3 regions of the Xanthobacter versatilis genome follow, and region 2 is predicted to be linked to each of the others. Evidence: predicted binding sites of a transcription regulator. Region 2 holds the regulator's gene; each other region holds the start of a gene.
What was found. The regulator HrcA, encoded in region 2, represses chaperone genes, less so after heat shock. The targets are predictions, from matches to a motif close to GTTAGCACTCNCNNNNNGNGAGTGCTAAC.

Region 1: a site for HrcA is predicted at 1,381-1,409, ahead of groES (co-chaperone GroES). Genes of this name have one in related genera too.
Region 3: a site for HrcA is predicted at 1,313-1,341, ahead of groES (co-chaperone GroES). Genes of this name have one in related genera too.

Annotation. Positions count from the first base shown of each region.
Region 1 covers NZ_JBAFVB010000002.1:314,218-316,481, reverse strand. Annotated here, with positions in the region: gene groL (chaperonin GroEL) at 1-887, opposite strand, end outside; gene groES (co-chaperone GroES) at 956-1,270, opposite strand; gene V5F66_RS05125 (usg protein) at 1,658-1,945, shown strand; gene V5F66_RS05120 (DJ-1/PfpI family protein) at 2,063-2,264, shown strand, end outside.
Region 2 covers NZ_JBAFVB010000011.1:70,246-72,509, forward strand. Annotated here, with positions in the region: gene grpE (nucleotide exchange factor GrpE) at 1-248, opposite strand, end outside; gene hrcA (heat-inducible transcriptional repressor HrcA) at 397-1,515, opposite strand; gene rph (ribonuclease PH) at 1,755-2,264, shown strand, end outside.
Region 3 covers NZ_JBAFVB010000001.1:265,540-267,803, reverse strand. Annotated here, with positions in the region: gene groL (chaperonin GroEL) at 1-872, opposite strand, end outside; gene groES (co-chaperone GroES) at 979-1,269, opposite strand; gene V5F66_RS01095 (hypothetical protein) at 1,612-2,112, shown strand; gene glsA (glutaminase A) at 2,195-2,264, opposite strand, start outside.

The sequences.
Region 1 (2,264 bases), on a different contig from region 2:
GTCAGGATCGCGATGTCCTGCAGCATGGCCTTGCGGCGATCGCCGAAGCCGGGCGCCTTCACGGCCGCGACCTTCAGGCCGCCGCGCAGCTTGTTCACCACGAGGGTGGCCAGCGCCTCACCTTCCACGTCCTCGGCGATGATCAGCAGCGGACGGGCCGACTGCACCACCGCCTCGAGCACGGGCAGCAGCTCCTGGAGGCCGGAGAGCTTCTTCTCGTTGATGAGGATGTAGGGCTCCTCGAACTCAACGCGCATCTTGTCGGCGTTGGTCACGAAGTAGGGCGAGAGGTAGCCGCGGTCGAACTGCATGCCCTCGACCACGTCGAGCTCGGTCTCGGCGGTCTTGGCTTCCTCGACGGTGATGACACCCTCGTTGCCGACCTTCTTCATGGCCTCGGCGAGAAACTTACCGACCTCGGCGTCGCCGTTGGCGGAGATGGTGCCGACCTGGGCGATCTCGTCGTTGGAGGTCACCTTGCGCGAGTTGGAGGCCAGGTCCTTGACGATGGCGTCCACGGCGAGGTCGATGCCGCGCTTCAGGTCCATGGGGTTCATGCCGGCGGCAACCGCCTTGGCGCCCTCGCGGACGATGGCCTGGGCCAGCACGGTAGCGGTGGTGGTGCCATCGCCGGCCAGATCATTGGTCTTGGAGGCGACTTCGCGCACCAGCTGGGCGCCGAGGTTCTCGAACTTGTCCTCAAGCTCGATTTCCTTGGCCACCGACACACCGTCCTTGGTGATGCGCGGGGCGCCGAAGCTCTTCTCGATCACCACGTTGCGGCCCTTGGGACCGAGGGTGACCTTCACGGCATTGGCGAGAATATCGACGCCGCGCAGAACCTTGTCGCGCGCATCAACGGAGAATTTTACGTCCTTGGCAGCCATGTGGCCTGCTCCTTCAGATTGGGACGGAAGAGGGGGTGTGGATGAAAACCGCGGTCAGCCGGGCTGACTCAGGCGGCCTTCTGGGCGTTAGCCGAAGTCTCGAGCACGCCGAGGATGTCGCTCTCCTTCATGATCAGGAGATCCTGGCCGTCGATCTTCACCTCGGTGCCCGACCACTTGCCGAACAGCACCAGGTCGCCGGCCTTCACGTCGAGGGCGACGAGCTCGCCCTTCTCGTTGCGGGCGCCCGGGCCCACGGAGACGACTTCGCCCTGCTGGGGCTTTTCCTTGGCGCTGTCGGGAATGATGATGCCGCCGGCAGTCTTCTGCTCGGCTTCGATGCGCTTCACAACCACGCGGTCGTGCAGAGGACGGAAACCCATCGGGAAACCTCCGGTTCGATGCTTCAATTCAAGGCGCCGGGCCTAAGAGCACCCGGCCCGACCGCGATCTAAGACCGCGGTTTTCGTCCCGCAAGGGGGTGCGGAAAAAATTTAGCACTCGCAGGTGCGGAGTGCTAGCAGGGCCGAAATCCGAATGAAATCAAGGATGGGGGAGGACCCCGCCTGATTTCTGTGCGCCCACCCCTTCATCAATGGGGCTGTCAGCAGTCCTGGCCCGAGGCTGCTAGAACATTGTTTTTGCAGACAGAAACCAATCTTTAGCCTTGGCCGTCCGAAACTTTGGAGCCGACAATGCAGTTGTCTGGTCCCGACGGCCTCCACACTGGCGGCGAGACGTTCCGGGACAGGGATATGGAGGTGTGCCCCATGGTGTCCCATCCGTCCAAGGTGTCGCGTGATTTCGTCCTGCAGATGGAGGGCTACGGTCTCGCCACGGCCGAGATCCTGTACCGGATGCCCGACCATCCCGCGCTTCTTCAGACCTATCTCTGGCAGGAATACGACCTCTGCCCGCGTTTTCCGGAACTCAACAGGTTTCTTGAGTTCTGGCAGCGGGAGATCGAGGGCCGGCTTCATTCGGTGCGGGTGGCCCATAGCGGGCTCATCAAGCCGGCGGAGCTGCGGACCGTGGACGGGATGTTCCTCCTGAACTGACCAGCCCGGCGCCGGCGGCTGTCGCAACCGGATAACACCCGGCGGACGATGCGCGTCCTAACCTTGCTCCCTCGACGCCGGCCGCGTTCGCGCGCCGGCGCAGCAGGGGAGAAGGCAATGGCGGGCAAGCGCATTTTGATGATCGTCGGCGATTTCGGCGAGGATTACGAGATCATGGTGCCCTACCAGGCGCTGCTGGCGGTGGGGCATACGGTGCATGGCGTCTGCCCCGGCAAGAAGGCGGGCGACAAGATCGCCACCGCAATTCATGATTTCGAGGGCCATCAAACCTACACGGAGAAGCCGGGCCACCTCTTTG
Region 2 (2,264 bases):
GCGTCCACCACTTCCTTCTCGGCGCGGCGACGGATGTTCTCCGCCTCGGCGAAGGCGCGCAGGAACTTGTCCTTCAGGCTCGCGATCTCGGCTTCCAGGCGCTGCTTTTCCGCAGCGAAGTCGCCCCCGATCTCCTGGTCGGCGGTCGCGAGGGCTTCGGCCTCGGCGGTCGCTTCGTTGACGCCCGCGTTCACACCGTTTTCGCTTGCGTCGCCGCCGGTCTCGGGCGCGCGCTTCTGCTCGCTCATCCGGTTATCCCCTGCCATGAATGTCGCCCCCGCAGGGGCAAATGCCTAATGTCAACGCGGATATCGGGGCCACGGCGCCAAAAATCAAGACTGCGCGAGAACCGGCGCCGGACTGCCCCCGACAGTTTCGCCCGCCGGGCCGATCGGCTCAGGCGGCGTCCACCCCCGGCGCGCCGAGCACGCGGCTGACCAGCCGGGCGGTGAAATCCACCATGGGCACGATGCGCCCGTAATTGAGCCGGGTCGGGCCGATGACCCCGAGCACCCCCACCACCCGGCCCTGGCCATCGCGATAGGGCGCCACGATGGTGGAGGAGCCGGACAGCGAGAACAGCCGGTTCTCCGAGCCGATGAAGATGCGCAGGGCCTGCGCCTCCTCGGCCCGGCCCAAGAGGTCCACCACCTCGCGCTTGGTCTCCAGGTCGTCGAACAGCAGGCGGATGCGCTCCAGGTCCTCCAGCGCCCGCAGGTCCTCCAGCAGCTTGGCTTGTCCGCGCACGATGAGCTTGCGGTCGCCCGGCTCCTCGCCGGACCAGGAGGCGAGGCCGTCCTCCACCACCCGCGCGGTGAGGGCGTCGAGGTCGAGCCGCAGCTCGGCGAGCAGGTTCTCCATCTCGGCCCGCGCATCGCCGAGGGTGCGGCCGCGGATGCGGGCATTGAGGAAATTGGTGGCCTCGGTCAGCGCCGAGGTGGGCAGGCCCGGCGGCAAGGGCAGCACGCGGTTTTCCACCTGCCCATCCTCGGAGACGAGGATGACGAGGGCGCGGCCCGGCTCCAGCGGCACGAATTCCACATGCTTGAGACGCGGGTCGGTCTTGGTGGCGGTCACCACGCCGGCGCCACGGGCGAGGCCCGAGAGCATGGCGGAGGCTTCCTGCAGCACGCCTTCCACCGTGGTGGTCTTGGCGGCGGCCATCACCTGGGTCTCGATATTGGTGCGGTCGCGCTCGTTCACGTCGCCGATTTCCATCAGCGCGTCCACGAAGAAGCGCAGGCCGCGCTCGGTGGGCAGGCGGCCGGCGCTGGTGTGGGGGGCATAGATGAGGCCCGCCGTCTCCAAATCCGCCATCACGTTGCGAACGGAGGCCGGCGACAGGGTCATGGGGATGAGGCGCGACAGATTGCGCGAGCCCACCGGCTCGCCGGTGGCCAGGTAGCTTTCCACGATCTGGCGGAAGATCTCCCGCGCGCGCTGATCGATCTGCGCGAGGCCGCCGGTCGACAGGGGCTGGAACGGATCGAGCGCCACTGGATCACCGCTTTCCACTGAACCGGGACTGCCCCGGGACACGTATTATGTGTCCATCACGGGGGCACTGCACAAGCGCCGTCGCGCATCGGGAAGGGCTTTGCTTCCCTCGCGCCGTCCCTCGCAGGAACGGGCCCCGTACACGGGAGCTGTTCGCTCTTCGGCGTCTGCCGCATTTCCTTCACGCGAACCGGTCTCCACTTCGCTCGAAAATGCTCTAAAAGGGGCGCCCGATGACCAGACAAGAGGTAAGTCCCATGCGCCCCAGCAAGCGCGCCGCCGACGAGATGCGCGCGGTCTCCTTTGAACGGGGCGTGATGCGCCACGCGGAAGGCTCCTGCCTCGTGAAGTTCGGCGACACCCATGTGCTCGTCTCCGCCACGCTGGAAGAGCGCCTGCCGCCGTGGCTGAAGGGCCAGGGCCGGGGCTGGGTGACGGCGGAATATTCCATGCTGCCCCGTGCCACCCACGATCGCACGCGGCGCGAATCCACCACCGGCAAGCAGTCCGGCCGCACCCAGGAAATCCAGCGCCTGATCGGCCGGTCGCTGCGCTCGGTCACCGATCTCGTGGCCCTGGGCGAGAAGCAGATCACCCTCGACTGCGACGTGCTGCAGGCCGATGGCGGCACCCGCACCGCCGCCATCACCGGCGCCTGGATCGCGCTTTACGACTGCCTGAGCTGGATGCGTCAGCGCTCCATGGTCAAGGAGATCCCGCTCAAGGACCACGTGGCGGCGGTGTCCTGCGGCATCTACAACGGCACG
Region 3 (2,264 bases), on a different contig from region 2:
TCCTCCAGCATGGCCTTGCGGCGATCACCGAAGCCGGGAGCCTTCACCGCCGCGACCTTCAGGCCGCCACGCAGCTTGTTGACCACCAGGGTGGCCAGCGCCTCGCCTTCCACGTCCTCGGCCACGATGACCAGCGGACGGCCGGTCTGCACCACGGCTTCGAGCACGGGCAGGATCGGCTGCAGGCCGGAGAGCTTCTTCTCGAAGATGAGGAGATAGGGCTCTTCCAGATCGGCGATCATCTTCTCCGCATTGGTGATGAAATAGGGAGAGAGATAGCCGCGGTCGAACTGCATGCCTTCGACCACTTCGAGCTCGGTCTCGGCGGTCTTGGCTTCCTCGACGGTGATGACGCCTTCATTGCCCACGCGCTGCATGGCGCCGGCGATCATCTCGCCGATGGAGGCATCGCCGTTGGCGGAGATGGTGCCGACCTGCGCGACTTCGGCGGAGGAGGAGACCTTCTTGGCGCGGGCGCGGATGTCGGCGATGGCGGCGGCCACGGCGAGGTCGATGCCGCGCTTCAGGTCCATGGGGTTCATGCCGGCGGCGACCGACTTGGCGCCCTCCTTCACGATGGCCTGGGCCAGCACGGTGGCGGTGGTGGTGCCGTCGCCGGCGAGGTCGTTGGTCTTGGAGGCGACCTCACGCACCAGCTGGGCGCCGAGGTTCTCGAACCGGTCTTCCAGCTCGATCTCCTTGGCGACGGTGACGCCGTCCTTGGTGATGCGCGGGGCGCCGAACGACTTCTCGATCACCACGTTGCGGCCCTTGGGGCCGAGGGTGACCTTCACCGCGTTGGCGAGGATGTCGACGCCGCGCAGCAGCTTTTCACGAGCGTCGCCGGAGAACTTTACGTCTTTGGCAGCCATTACGGCCTCCTAAATTCTGGGATTATGGGGTGCGTTCAGGCCGCCATCACCTGGCATCACTTGGCGAAACCCGCACGCGGCAGCGACACTCAACCAGCAACACCACTCACTTGGTGATGACGCCGAGGATGTCGCTCTCCTTCATGATGAGAAGGTCCTGGCCGTCGATCTTCACTTCGGTGCCGGACCACTTGCCGAACAGCACCCGGTCGCCCGCCTTCACGTCGAGGGGAACCAGCTTGCCGGCCTCGTCGCGCGCACCGGCGCCCACCGCGATCACCTCGCCCTCCTGGGGCTTTTCCTTGGCGGTGTCGGGGATGATGATGCCGCCGGCGGTCTTCTGCTCGGCTTCGATGCGCTTGACCACGACGCGGTCGTGCAGGGGACGGAAGGACATTGTTTTTACCTCTCCGAGGGACGCGAGCCTCTGGCCCGCCGGTTCTGGCACTCTCCAAGGTGGAGTGCCAAGCTCGCAGCGGAGATAAGCGGGCCACCCCGCCCCGTCAAGGCGCGCTGCAGCATGAGATCCGACCGGCTGCCCCAAAGGACAGCTAGGAAAGCCGTAACCCACATGGTCTAGCTTTGCGGCACACTGGCGCCGAACCTTCGCGATTCGCGGGGCGCGGCGGCATCGACGCGGGCGGCGCCAGCCGGTATGGTCGGTGCAACCGGCTGGTATGGCGGGCGATCGGACAACGGATCCCAGGCGGCGGGAGGCCTCGGAAATCACATGACGAAGATGTTTGCGGGATCGAAGTCGCATGTGGGCGCCACGCGGCGCGCCGGCCTGCTGGGCGTTGCCATAACCGGACTGGCGCTGACCCTCGCCGGCTGCGCGAGCGGCCCCACTGAGCCGCCGCCCCCGGCCCGCCCGCAATTCACCAGCCCGATCCCGCCCGACCGCCTGGTGGGCCGCTGGGGCCTGGCCGCCTATCACCGTCCCGACGACGCCACCCGGACAGAGAACCAGGCGCGGGCCCAGTGCTCCAACCCCTATGTCATCACCGCCGGCACCAATGGCGGCGTCATGATGTATCTCGCCGACGACAACAAGCTGACCGAAGTGGTGTCGAAGCAGGTGGCCGGCGGCCCAACCTATATCGGCCCCCCCGATGACCCGGCGGGCGGCGAGCGCGACCGGCAGGTGGTGCGCTTCGACGGCAACGTGCTGGTGCTGAAGTGGCTCGACCCCGAGGTCGCCCGCCGGTACGGCACCATGGTCTACGTGCGCTGCTCCTGAGCCGCACGCCTGATCCGGCCGGCCTTGAGCCGGCCGTTTCCCCTTCAGCCCTTCCCTGCCGCGCTGGAGCGCAAAAGCCGGTTCAGCGCCGATAGGCGCTGAGCAGGGACGAGCCGCGGTTGGTGGGGTCGAACACGTGCAGCCCCATCTCT